Arthrobacter globiformis: one gene and its partners. The protein of the gene in region 1 interacts with the protein of each later gene in a pairwise test. Links are inferred from orthologs where the notes say so. Each region holds a gene or a part of one and is shown in the gene's direction. Other genes may lie near its edges.

What was found. The genes of interacting proteins can lie anywhere in the genome.
Region 2: the proteins of QFZ23_RS05355 (region 1) and QFZ23_RS23255 interact in binary tests that used the Escherichia coli proteins (3 or more experiments, as listed by UniProt). The link is inferred for Arthrobacter globiformis from one-to-one orthologs.
Region 3: the proteins of QFZ23_RS05355 (region 1) and ndk interact in binary tests that used the Escherichia coli proteins (3 or more experiments, as listed by UniProt). The link is inferred for Arthrobacter globiformis from one-to-one orthologs.

Annotation. Positions count from the first base shown.
Region 1 is NZ_JAUSZX010000001.1:1,142,303-1,148,181, reverse strand. Bases 1,289-4,263 are described here. They hold QFZ23_RS05355 (uracil-DNA glycosylase), read left to right. Parts: upstream 1,289-2,366; coding sequence 2,367-3,161; downstream 3,162-4,263. Other genes in these bases: QFZ23_RS05345 (threonine/serine ThrE exporter family protein), read right to left, coding at 4,034-4,263; QFZ23_RS05350 (siderophore-interacting protein), read left to right, coding at 3,172-4,011; QFZ23_RS05360 (DUF3263 domain-containing protein), read right to left, coding at 1,865-2,227; QFZ23_RS05365 (LytR C-terminal domain-containing protein), read right to left, coding at 1,289-1,815. In the rest of the region: QFZ23_RS05375 (ABC transporter substrate-binding protein), read right to left, coding at 1-815; QFZ23_RS05370 (cold-shock protein), read right to left, coding at 815-1,018; more of QFZ23_RS05365, read right to left, coding at 1,177-1,288; more of QFZ23_RS05345, read right to left, coding at 4,264-5,530; QFZ23_RS05340 (lipid II:glycine glycyltransferase FemX), read right to left, coding at 5,633-5,879. UniProt on the Escherichia coli protein: Excises uracil residues from the DNA which can arise as a result of misincorporation of dUMP residues by DNA polymerase or due to deamination of cytosine.
Region 2 is NZ_JAUSZX010000003.1:45,685-49,239, forward strand. The notes cover bases 1-2,999. They hold QFZ23_RS23255 (class I SAM-dependent DNA methyltransferase), read left to right. Parts: upstream 1-685; coding sequence 686-2,314; downstream 2,315-2,999. Other genes in these bases: QFZ23_RS23250 (hypothetical protein), read left to right, coding at 1-686; QFZ23_RS23260 (restriction endonuclease subunit S), read left to right, coding at 2,311-2,999. Also shown: more of QFZ23_RS23260, read left to right, coding at 3,000-3,549; QFZ23_RS23265 (PDDEXK nuclease domain-containing protein), read left to right, coding at 3,546-3,555. UniProt on the Escherichia coli protein: The subtype gamma methyltransferase (M) subunit of a type I restriction enzyme. The M and S subunits together form a methyltransferase (MTase) that methylates A-2 on the top and A-3 on the bottom strand of the sequence 5'-AACN(6)GTGC-3'.
Region 3 is NZ_JAUSZX010000001.1:3,177,994-3,181,396, reverse strand. The notes cover bases 1-2,847. They hold ndk (nucleoside-diphosphate kinase), read left to right. Parts: upstream 1-1,137; coding sequence 1,138-1,557; downstream 1,558-2,847. Other genes in these bases: QFZ23_RS14840 (Rne/Rng family ribonuclease), read left to right, coding at 2,846-2,847; QFZ23_RS14845 (vitamin K epoxide reductase family protein), read right to left, coding at 1,705-2,388; QFZ23_RS14855 (DUF4233 domain-containing protein), read left to right, coding at 632-1,096; QFZ23_RS14860 (bifunctional folylpolyglutamate synthase/dihydrofolate synthase), read left to right, coding at 1-632. In the rest of the region: more of QFZ23_RS14840, read left to right, coding at 2,848-3,403. UniProt on the Escherichia coli protein: Major role in the synthesis of nucleoside triphosphates other than ATP. The ATP gamma phosphate is transferred to the NDP beta phosphate via a ping-pong mechanism, using a phosphorylated active-site intermediate.

The DNA of each region.
Region 1 (5,879 bases):
AGGTCGGACCCGTACTGCCTGAAGGCGCCGTCGCCCAGGATGAGTTTGTTGCCCGGCAGTCCGGCGTTGGTGAGCTCGGCGATGGCGCCCTGCGCACCGTCCCGGGCAATGACGACGACGGCGTCCGGCGCCACGTCGCGGGCGGCGGCCGCGGACTTCTGTGCCTCGCCCGCCTTGAAGCCGGAGACGGTGACCGGATCCAGCCCGCCGGCCTTGGCGGAAGCGGACACTGCTGCAGACACGGCCTGGCCGTAGCTGCCGTCCTCGTAGACCACCGCGAGGCTCTTGGCACCGGCGTCCTTGGCGAGTTTCACCAAGACAGGAGCCTGTGCGATGTCCGCCGCGGCCGTCCGGAAGTAGTAGCCGCCGCTCTTGTAGCTGCTGAGTTCCGGAGCCGTGTTGGCGGGAGAGATGAGCGTGATCCTGGCTTTGGACAGCACGTCGATGGCGGCCGGCGCACGGCTGGAATCGGTGGGACCAATCACGACGTCCGCCTTGGCATCGACGAGTTTCCGGGCCTGCGCGCCGGTGTCGCCCTCGGTTGTCTCAGGCAGCAGCTCGACGGGCCGGCCCTTGTGCCCGCCTGCCGCGTTGATCTCCTGGACGGCGAGCTTGGCGGCGGCCAGTTGGGCGGCGTTCAGGAAGGCCTGGGGTCCGGTGTTGTCGAGGATCAGCCCGATCCGCAGGGTCCCGTCGCCACTGGCTTCCACCGGAGCCGTCCGGGCGTTGTCCCCGGACCCTGAGCAGGCACCCACCGTCAGCACGACGGCGGCGCCCCAGACAGCAGAACCCCGGAGACCTGTGCGGCGTGCCACTAGACGGGCCGGACATTTTCTGCCTGCGGACCCTTTTCGCCTTCGCCCACTTCCAGCTCCACGCGCTGGCCCTCATCCAGTGCCCGGTACCCGTCGGTCTGGATGGCCGACCAGTGCACAAAGACGTCGTCGCCCGAATCGTCAACGGTGATGAAGCCGTAGCCCTTTTCCGCGTTGAACCATTTCACGGTTCCCAATGCCATGATCCCCACACTTTCAGGTTGCTCCCGTAAGGCCCACGTCGGTGTGTGCCGTGAATTACGCCTTGAAGCCTGCCATCACTCTATCCAGTCAAGCCCTTTCAGACGCAGGCCAGCGGCCGGCAGCGACGGCAATAGTTATTCAGGCGTAACCGGAATGGCTACTCGTAGCCGGGGCCCAGCACCACCACAACGGGCGTCGGGAAGTCCGCACTCTCCACCAGCGTGGGGATGTTCAGCAATGCACTGAGCGCCTCGGCGTTGGCCCTGTGGGCAGCGTCCGAGTAGAAGATCACCGACTGCTGCTGGGGTGCACCCTGCCAGTTGGCCACCTCACCGAGCACCCAGCCGTCGGACTTGACTGTGGCACCCACACGTCCGGCCAGTCCGGAAGTCAGCGTGCCATTGAAAATGGCAACCGGCTGCGACTTGTCCACCGCCGCAGGGGCAATGGTTTCCGAGGTGGCGGGCTCCAGCGCGGAGGGCGAAGCCGTTTCGGAGGCGGACGCCGAGGCCGAGGCGGTGGCGCTGGGCGTCGCACGCGCAGACGTCGTCGCCGTTGAGCTGGGCGACACCGTGGAAGTGCCGGCCGCAGCGGCAGGCTGCGGCGCGATGGCGGGCTGGAAACCCAGCTGCGGCAGCAGGAGGAAAGCAACCAGGCCGACGGCCAGCGCGCCGATTCCCACGGAAAGGATGGGCCACAACTTCGGGCGCGACGGCGCAGAGACATCGCGGTGTACGCCCTGCCGGGAGGAGACCTCAGGCACCCTGTCAAATTCGTCCCGAGCAAAATTAGTCATGGTAAACAGGCGTCCTTGTTGGTTTTCGCCGGCAGTCCGGCACTAGCAGTTACGCGTCAGATCCAAGGCGGCGAGCAGTGCGGGCCCGCTGACGTGACGTACGTAGTCTACGCAATCTCTTCACGAGCATGGGGTCGTGGGCCAGCGCGTGCTCTGTATCAATGAGGGCATTAAGGATCTGGTAGTAGTGCGTCGCGGACAAATCAAAGAGCTCGCGGATGGCCTGTTCCTTGGCACCGGCGTACTTCCACCATTGCCGTTCCAGGGCGAGAATCTGCTGCTCCCGCTCGCTCAGTGGCGAGTCCCTGAGCCTGAAGTCGTCCAGCAGCGAGCCGCTCCGCAGCCCGTGCTCCAGCGCTGAGTCCTGCCCTGGATCCTGCTCCGCGAGGTGGTCCTGCAACGGCTCGGCCACTGCGCTCTCCTTAGCTGAATCCGGTCAAAGTACCTCCCCTATGTTACGGAGGAATAACAGCCTTGTCATTTGCGGCGCGGCGGCACCGGCCTCCGCGCCCCGGAGGCTGGCACCGGGCTTCCGGCATCATTGCGGGAGAATGGACACCGTGACGGAACCTGAACCACTCTTCGACCTCGAGCCCACAATGGCGGCTGGCCCGGACTTTGCGGAGCTGGCCGGGCTGCCCCTCGGCGAGCTGATGGCACCTGACTGGGCGGACGCGCTGGCGGGAGTGGAGGCCGAGTTGCGGTCCGTACTGTCCTTCCTCGCCAGCGAGGAGGCGGCCGGGCAGCGTGTGCTGCCGTCGGCGTCGAACGTCCTCCGGGCTTTCCGGCAGCCGTTGAACGGGGTACGGGTCCTGATCGTGGGCCAGGATCCGTACCCCACACCCGGACATGCCGTGGGGCTCGCCTTTTCCGTGGACTCCGGCACCCGCCCCATCCCGCGCAGCCTGGCCAACATCTACAAGGAGCTTGAAGCGGACCTGGGCCTGCCGCCGCGGATCCACGGCGACCTGGGCGCCTGGGCGGACCAGGGCGTATTGCTGCTGAACCGGGTGCTGAGCGTGCGTGAGGGCGCTGCGGGATCCCACCGGGGCAAGGGCTGGGAAACGGTCACGACGGCCGCTGTTGCCGCCGTCGTTGGCCGCCGTACAGCGGAGGGAACCACAGCGCCGCTCGTCGCCCTACTCTGGGGGAAGGACGCCGAGAGCGTCCGCCCCCTGCTGGGCGGCACACCCGTGGTGGCCAGCGCCCACCCCAGCCCGCTCTCCGCCTCGCGGGGCTTCTTCGGCTCCAGGCCGTTCAGCCGGGCCAACGACCTGCTGAAAGAGCAGGGCGCCGGGCCTGTGGACTGGGAACTCCCCGCCGTCCCGCTAAGGTACTTAGGCTAGGCTTACCTCCATGACTTCCCTTCCGGCCCCCACAACCGCCACGAAAAAATCCCGCCCGCAGGTCACCCTGACTGTCCTTCGCCGGGAGCAGCTTTCCGCGCACATGGTGCGGATCGTCGCCGGCGGCCCGGGGTTCGCTGATTACGTCAACAACGACTTCGTGGACCGGTACGTCAAGATCGTCTTTCCGCAGCCCGGGGTGGACTACCCCCAGCCCCTGGACCTTTGGGCCGTCCGGGAAACGATGCCCCGGGAGCAGTGGCCGCACACCCGGACATACACGGTCCGCTGGGTGGATACGGCCGCCGGCGAACTGGCCATTGATTTCGTGGTCCACGGAGACGAAGGCCTGGCCGGTCCCTGGGCTGCCGCGGCCGAACCGGGCGACAGCCTCATCTTCACCGGCCCCGGGGGCGGCTACAACCCCGATCCGGCCGCGGACTGGTACCTGCTGGCCTGCGACGAGGCAGCACTGCCGGCAGTTGCCGCCGTCATCGAATCCCTTCCCGCGCAGGCCCGCGGCCTGGCCTTCATCGAAGTGGGCACGGAGGCTGACGTCCAGGCGCTTGCTGTCCCTGCCGGGCTTGAGCTGGTCTGGCTGCAGCGCGGCGACGTTCCCGCGGGTGAGAGCAGCCAGCTGGTGGAAGCAGTGCGCAACGCCGCCTGGCCCGACGGCCGCGTGAACGTTTTTGTGCACGGCGAGCGGGGCTACATGAAGGGCCTGCGGGACGTGCTGTTCCGCGAGCGCGGCCTGGACCGCAGCCAGGTTTCGCTGTCCGGCTACTGGGCCAAGGGCCGCGTCGAGGACGTGTTCCAGGCCGAGAAGAAGCTGCCGATAGGCAAAATCTAACCCGGAAAGATCCAGCAGGGCCCTAGCGGCGGCGGGACCGCCGCCGCTCATTGCTGGCGAGGCTCCGCGTGAGCGGCCGTGCCAGCGTGTCACCAAGCACAATGCCGCCGGCAACGCCAAACACGATCGCCCCGGCGCTGAGCATCCCGCCCGCCCCGAGCAGGATCTCGGACTCCTCGATGGTCAGGACGTACATCGACCGGAAAATGGTGAGCCCGGGCAGGAGAATCAGACCGGCCGGCACGGCGACCACAAGCTGCGGGGCGCCCATCTTCAACGCCACCACGCGGGCCAGCAGGCCGATCACCACAGCGGCGAGTGCCGGCGAAAACCGCGGGCCAATGCCGATCGCCTCGCCGCCGATGAGGGCCAGGTGCCCCACCACACCGACGGCCGCCGTCGGAAGCAGCAGCTTCCAGTCCGTCTGTTCCGTAATGCCGATCGCCACGACCGCGATGGCCACCAGGATCACCTGCACCCACAGCGGGTAAGCAGGCGGGAAGGATTCCGTGACGTTGATGGGCTCCATGCCGATCCTGTCCCCCACCACAAACGCGACAGCGATGCCAGCGACAACGGCCCCGAAGGTCAGCAGGGTGGACAGGAATCTGCCCGCAGCCGTGACTGGGAAGCCGTTGATGGCATCCTGGACCGAGGACACGAGCCGCCCTGTGGGAAGCAGCAGCAGGATGCCGCCCACCACCACAATGGCGGGGGCCAGCCGGATCCCCACAGGGCTGCCGAACCTCCACATCAGCAGCGCGATGACCGTCACCACAAACGAGCAGGCCGCCGTGATGAAGAAGTCAGGCGTCCGCCAGCGGCCCAGCTTCCGGGCCACCAGGCTGATGAGCAGGTTGGAGGCGAACGCGACGGCCGAGGCGCCGGGACCGCCGCCGATGACGGCCACGAACACGGCCGCGAACACCGCGAACGCCACCGTCACCATCCAGCGCGGGAACGGCTTGGGGCGGCGGAGGATCTCGTCGAGCCGGCGGACGGCCTCGTCCCGGCCGACACCGCCGGCCACGATATCTGTGACCAGTTGGTGGACCTGGGCAAGCCCCGCATAGTTATTCGTCCAGGAACGGACCACCCGCAGGAGGGCGATGGGCGTCTGGTCCTTGGCTGCGTAATTGATGCCCACGGACTGGTTGGTGATGTCCACCTCGATGTTTTTCAGCCCCAGCGCAGCCGTCACGGCAATGATGCTTGTTTCCACCTCCAGGGCGCCGGCACCGTACCGGAACATGGACTCGGCAAGATGCAGCGCAAAGTCCATCGTCTTGCGGGCGGACTCATCGATCCCGCCCACCTGGATCATGGGATTGGCGTAGGGGCTCCCGGCGAGCCTGTCCACGATGCTCAGTGGTGCCGTCGGCGGATTTTCCCCCTGGACCAGGCGGCGCAGCATGCGCTTGGCCGCCGCGTTCTGGTGCAGCTGCGAGGCGGTGAGCGGCTCCGTCTTGGGCAGCCCGTCCGTGGGCTGCCGGTTGGCGCCGCGGGGTTCTTTGGTCATCGGGGCTCCCTCCGTTCAGTGCCTTAGCCGTTCAGTGCCTTAGCCGTTCAGTGCCTTAGCCGTTCAGTGCCTTAGCCGTTCAGTGCCTTAGCCGTTCATGCCTCAGTAAAACTGCTGCCCGGTGCGGCGCGTATACAGCTGCCGGGCGACGCGTTCGCCGGCAGCAATCCACGCCTTGTACTTCAGCGGGCTGATGACCTGGTCATAGCAGCCAACGAAATCCGTGACCGTCTTGCTGAAGCTGGTCTTGAAAAGCCCCAGTCCGTGGAAGGGGTTCGACGTGTCCTTGAGCTTGTCGCTGGGCGGCGTCCCGCAGAAGTCGTATTCGGTGCAGCCCAGCTCCTTGAGC
Region 2 (3,555 bases), on another replicon or contig:
TCCGCATCGAGGAGCTCATCCGGCTCCTGTCGTCCGGGCAGTCCGGACCGCCGGCGATCCCCGGGGTTCAGCCCGGTGCACAAGGCAACCGACCAAACACCACATCGGTCCAGGAACTGATCGCAGCCGGAAATCTCCGCTACGTTAATGGCAACCGGCTGGATGAGAACACCTTCAACCCCAGGGAAGGCAGCAGGGTCCTCGGCAGGCAGGAACTGCTGGATCCCCATAGCCTGCAACCCAGGTTCATCAGCCTTCTGGACTTCGCGGTCACCTGCCCGAACGGGCGCCTGACCGAGCCCGGTGACGTCGTCTTCTGCACCAGTCCGCGGCCCGTCGCGGGGGTCGACAGCGAGGGCGGCGCCGTTGTCGTCTTTCCTGCCCGCATCCTGAGGATCGACGACGGTGATCCCGGTGGCCTGGTGCCTGACGTTGTGGCCGCTGACATCAACAGTCTCCCCGCAACCGACAAAGCCTGGCGCAACTGGCGCCTGCGCCGCACGCCGGACGCTCAACGGCAGCCGCTCGCGCAGGCCCTTGCCGTGCTGCAACACGAACAACGCGAGGCCCGCCAGCGCCTCGACCAGTTGGAGGAACTCGCTACCCTGTTTACGGACGGCGTAGCGGGCGGAAGCCTCGCCCTGACACCATCTCCAAACGCCGCACCAACAGAAGGAACTGCATAATGCCCCCGAAATCTATGGTGGACCTTGCCCCGTCCACCATGAAGGAACTCAAGGACACGCTCTGGAAGGCCGCGGACAAACTGCGCGGCTCTATGGATGCCTCACAGTACAAGGACGTGATCCTCGGGCTGGTATTCCTGAAGTACGTCTCGGACGCGTTCGACGAGCGCCGCGGGCAAATTCAAGCCGAGCTGGAGGCGGATGGGCTCAACGAGGAGCAGATCGCCCAGCTGATCGACGACGTGGACGAATACACCGGCCGCGGCGTGTTCTGGGTCTCCGAGCGGGCCCGCTGGAGCTACCTGGCGGAGAACGCCAAGGGCCTGCCTGCGATGAACGGCGCCGCGCCCAAGTCCATCGGGCTGCTCATCGATGAAGCCATGGAGCTCATCATGGCCGACAACAAGTCGCTGGCCGCCACGCTCCCCCGCATCTACAACCGGGACAACGTGGACCAGCGCCGTCTCGGCGAACTGCTGGACCTGTTCAACTCCGCCCGCTTCACTGGCCAGGGAGCCACGAAGGCCCGTGATCTGCTCGGCGAGGTCTACGAATACTTCCTGGAGAAGTTCGCCAAGGCTGAGGGCAAGCGTGGCGGCGAGTTCTACACCCCGGCGGGCGTGGTCCGGGTTCTCGTCGAAGTCCTGGAACCGCACCGCGGTCGCGTCTACGATCCCTGCTGCGGATCCGGCGGCATGTTCGTCCAGGCGGAGAAGTTCCTTGAGGCCCACAACATGGAAGGCTCAGACATCTCCGTCTACGGACAGGAGCTCAACGAGCGCACCTGGCGGATGGCCAAGATGAACCTCGCCATCCACGGGCTGAATACCAACCTCGCGTCCCGATGGGGCGACACGTTCGCACGCGACCAGCACCCGGATCTGACCGGCAACAACGGCGCGGACTTCATCATGGCCAACCCGCCCTTCAACATCAAGGACTGGTCCCGTTCTGAGTCCGACCCCCGCTGGAAGTATGGCGTGCCCCCGGCCGGCAACGCCAACTACGCCTGGATCCAGCACATCATCTCCAAACTGGCCCCCGGCGGCAGCGCCGGCGTGGTCATGGCCAACGGCTCCATGTCCTCCAACTCGGGCGGCGAAGGCGAGATCCGCGCCCAGCTCGTCGAGGCAGACCTGGTCTCCTGCATGGTAGCCCTGCCCACTCAGCTCTTCCGCAGCACCGGCATTCCCGTGTGCACATGGTTCTTCGCGAAGGATAAGACAGCGGGTCCCCGCGGCTCTGTGGACAGGACCGGGCAGGTGCTCTTCATCGACGCCCGAAACCTGGGCTACATGGTGGACCGCGCCGAGCGCGCGCTGTCCGACGAGGACATCGCGAAAATCGCCAACACCTACCACGCCTGGCGCGGGACTGCTTCTGCGGCCGAGGCAGGATTGATGTACGACGACGAGGCCGGCTTCTGCTATTCGGCCAGCCTCGCGGAGATCAAGGCAGCAGACTACGCTCTGACACCGGGCCGATACGTCGGTGCTGCCGATGTCGAGGACGACGGCGAGCCGATCGAAGAGAAGATCGCGCGGTTGACGGCGGCATTGTACGAGCAGTTCGAGGAGTCCGAGAGGCTTGCGTCGGTTGTACGCGAGCAGCTAGGGAGGGTCTCATGAGTTCCATGCGGGTCACGAGTATTGGCGAGCTTGTGGCGGCTGGTGCGCTCGAAATCGGCGACGGGTACCGCACGAAGCGGGCTGAACACGGTCGACCGGGTTACCGAATAATCCGTGTTGCAGATGTAATGGACGATGCCGTCCGGTTCGACGGTCTGGACTTCGTCTCGGATAAATACGCCAACTCCATCGGAGGAAAAGCGGGCCAGGCGGGCGACGTCTTGCTGACCACGAAGGGTACAGTCGGCCGCGCCGCCATTCTGCCGGAAACAGGCGAACGTGTCGTGTACAGCCCACAGCTCTGCTACTTCCGAGTCCTGAATACTGATGCAATCGTTCCCCGTTTTTTACGCTACTGGTTTGGTAGCACAGAGTTCTGGAACCAGGCTGCCAACCGGATGAACAACACGGACATGGCCGCCTATATCAACCTGGGTGACATCAGATCACTCCTAGTGACTCTGCCTGTGGTTTCCGAACAGCGGGCAATTACAGATGTGCTTGGTGCCTTGGACGACAAGATCGTCGCCAACTCCCGTCTCATTACAAAGATCGGGGAGGTGTTGGAAGCTACTTTCGCTTTGATTTGCGGTCAGTCCGACGCAACAATCCCGTTTAACGAGTTAGCCACGGTCACCAAAGGCGTGGCCTATCGGAGCGCGGATCTTCGTACGTCATCAACTGCTCTCGTCACCCTGAAGTCGTTTCATAGGAACGGCGGATACTCGCTCAGGGGGCTCAAGGACTATGCCGGCCCGTTCAAGGCTGCTCAACAGATCTCCCCTGGCGAACTGGTCGTCGCTCAGACAGACCTGACCCAAGCGGCGGAAGTGGTCGGCCGAGCAGTCCGTGTACCCGGAGCCCCAAATTACGAAAAGCTCGTCGCCAGCTCGGATCTGGCCATCATCCGTCCGCGGACGAACACGCCGGTCGAATTCTTGCTCGGCGTGATGTTGCAAGGGCGCTTCCGAGCACACTGCAGGAGTCGCACTAGCGGCACGACCGTTCTGCATCTAGGTTCTGACGCCATCCCTTCGTTCCCTGCGCCGCGGGTTTCGAGTGACCAGCAAAAGGACTATGCCGCAGCGGCCCGTCCTCTTCTCGAACTGCGGGATTCGCTCGAGTATGAGGCGCAATCACTGGGATCGACTCGCGATACTCTGCTGCCTCAACTCATGTCCGGCAAGCTGCGGGTCAAGGACGCCGAGAAGGTCCTAGAGGGCGCGGGCGTATGAGCCGGG
Region 3 (3,403 bases), 2.0 Mb from region 1 along the record:
GCGGCCAAGTGGTGACCGTCCAGGGCCTCGCCGGACGCTACCCGGACATCATGGTCCCGCTGCACGGTGCCCACCAGGCCGAGAATGCCGCCGTGGCTGTGGCCGCGCTGGAGGCATTCCTTGGCGGCGGCGAGAAGGAGCTGTCCCTGGAGGTCCTGCAGGAGGCCTTCGCCACCGTTTCGTCCCCGGGCCGGCTGGAAGTCGTGCGCACGGCTCCGACCATCATCGTGGACGCTGCCCACAACCCGGACGGCATCCGGGCCTCGGCCGAGGCAATCCAGGAGGCCTTCAGCTTCAGCAAGCTGGTGGTGGTGGTGGGCGTGCTCAAGGAAAAGGATGCCGAGGAGATCCTGCGCCAGCTCAAGGAATCACTGGGCGGCCTCGCACAGGAATTCTGCTTCACCCAGTCCAACTCGCCGCGGGCGGTGCCTGCAGCGGAACTGGCGGAACTCGCCGTCGACCTCGGCTTTGGCGAGGAAAACGTGCACATCGCCGAGAAGCTGGACGACGCACTGGAGTGGGCCGTTGAGCGCGCCGAAGCCAACGACGACCTCGCCGGCGGCGTGCTGGTGACCGGGTCCATCACGCTGGTAGCGGATGCCCGCATCCTGCTTGGCAAGGCAGCCACCTGATGGCGCGGCTAACCAAGGCCCAGCGTGAATGGCGCCCGGGGATGCCCAAGAAGCGCCGGTCCACCAAGGTCATGTTCGCCTCGACGGTCCTGCTGCTGGAGGCCTTTGTGGTCTTCTTCGCCACGCTGGCGGTGTTCGGGCTGCGCCGTGCCGAGATCTCCCCGGCGCTGATCCTCTCGGTGGGCATCGGGCTGAGCGTGGTGCTGATCCTGGCCTGCGCCGTGCTGTCCAAGCCGTGGGGCGTGGGGCTGGGCTGGGTCCTGCAGCTGGTGCTCATCCTGAGCGGCTTCGCGGAACCCATGATGTTTCTCGTGGGCGCGCTGTTCGCCCTCGCCTGGTGGTACGGCATCCGGGCCGGCATCCGGATTGACCGCGAGTCCGCCCAGCGGGACCGCGAGCAGGCCGAGTGGGAGGCCGCCCACCCGGAGGCCACCGGCAATGAAGGCACCGGCCAGACCCCGTAGACTTACCGTCGAAACCCACTACCAACCTCATTGGAGCGACTGTGAGCATTGAGCGCACCCTTGTCCTGATCAAGCCGGACGGCGTCACCCGCAACCTGACGGGCGAGATCCTCAAGAGGATCGAAGCCAAGGGCTACACCCTGGCCGAACTCAAGAAGACCGACGCCAGCCGGGAGCTGCTCGAGCAGCACTACGAGGAGCACGTGGGCAAGCCGTTCTACGAGCCGCTCGTGGAGTTCATGCTCAGCGGCCCCGTGGTGGCAGCGATCTTCGAAGGCCACCGCGTCATCGAAGGCTTCCGGTCGCTGGCCGGCACCACCGACCCCACGACGGCGGCCCCCGGGACCATCCGCGGCGACTTCGGCCGCGACTGGGGCCTGAAGGTCCAGCAGAACCTCGTCCACGGCTCGGACTCGGTGGACTCGGCCGAGCGCGAAATCAAGATCTGGTTCCCGGCCTGAGCTTCGTGGCAGGTTAACCGCGCTGGCAGGTTAGGCGCGAACGTACAGTTGTGGCCCCTCACTCCTCGGAGCGGGGGGCCACAACTGTACGTTCGCGCTGATCCGCGGGGCTTAACTGTACGTTCGCGCTGCTAGAACCCTGAGCTGCTAGAACCCTGAGGTGCCCGCGAACACCTGGATGAATGCGAAGAAGATCGTCGCAATCACGGCAACGTAGAGCAGCGCCGAGATGATCCAGCCCGAGTCGCCCAGGATCCGGGCCAGGCCCGCCGGCGCCGGAATCACGCCGTGGACTACGTTCCGCACGGTCACCCAGACAAAGAGCGGAATCATCGCGGCCCAGACAACCATGCAGAACGGGCACAGGATGCGGATGGAGTACAGCGCCTGGGACCACAGCCACACTACGAAGATGAAGCCGAGCGTGATGCCGGCCTGCAGCCCAAGCCAGTACCAGCGGGCGAACCGGGCGCCGGCAAGCAGCGCCATTCCCGCGGTGATCGTGACGGCGAAGGCGACAATTCCGATGAACATGTTCGGGAAGCCAAAGACTGAACTCTGCCACGTCTGCATGACCTGCCCGCAGGAAATCCAGGGGTTCACGTCGCAGACGGTGGCGTGGTTGGGATCCTTGAGGACCTCCAGCTTTTCCAGCACCAGGATGCCGGATGCCAGCCAGCCCACTACGCCGGTGATGACCAGCAGCCAGCCGAAGGGGCGGTCGCGTGTCATGGCCGGTACGGCGGCACCGGCCGAAGCCGCGGCGGGCCCGGCACCGTCCTGGTGATCCTGTTCGTAGTCCGTGCCTGTGGAAGGCGATATGCGTGGCATGGGATGGCGTCCTTTGTCTGGGGTGCTCCTGCCCAGATTGTATCGCCGCCGGCTTGAGGCAGTCTGTACTCACCGCCATGGGCCGCATTGACCGGCTTTGTCACACAATTACAGCGTATTTGAACGGCAATATGAGAGAATAAACGTGGCTGGAGCGCGAACCACATTCGAACTCCAGTCCGGTGGCTTGTTCCCAAGACCGCCAATGAGCAGTGGTGCAGGCTTTGGAAAGAAGATCCAGCCTCCCAGCTTTCATTGGACGGCACCTGGTTGTGGTTGTCAGAAACAACGGGTTCCAGTAACAATCCCGCCGGCCTGTCAGGCCTGCCGCACCCCACTGCCGGTGCGAGCCTGCTGGTATCCAATTGACTTCTGTCAATGCCTGCGGGTTTTGACAATATGTGCCCCAATGGGTGCCGAATGTGGCGGCATGTCGGGGGCAGGAGTGTTGCCACATATGGATAATGACCAGGTTATAGCCGTTAATGAAGAACCGGCTGCCGCCGGCGAAGCCGCCGCCGAGGCTCCCAAGAAAGCCACCAGGACCCGGCGCAAGGCGCCGCCCAAGGCCACAGCAGCGGACGCGGAGTCCGCGGCGTCGGAAACTGCAGCGGCTGATGCCGCCCTGCCGGAGTCGGCTGTCGCGGAAAGCGCGGACGCCCCGGCCAAGACCCCGGTGCGCCGGACCCGCGCCCGGAAGAAGGTTGCCGAAGAGCCGTTGCCCGCGTTTGCGGAAGCTGCCGGGGCCGAAGTAGATGTCCAGGAAGCTGGCGAACAGGCAGCCGCTATCGAGCCGGCAGTCGAGGCTGCGGCCGTTCCGGCCGCCGAGGAACCTTCTGCCGAGTCAAAGCCTGTGCGCCGCCGCCGGGCAACAAAGCCGAAAGCCGCGGAGCCGGCCGAAAGCCCCGTTGAATCTGCGGAGGCTGCCGAGTCACCCGCTGCCTTGACTGCCACTGAGGCGGCGGCAAGCGGACGGACGGAAGTGCCCGCCCCGGCTGCTGGCGCCCCTGAAGCC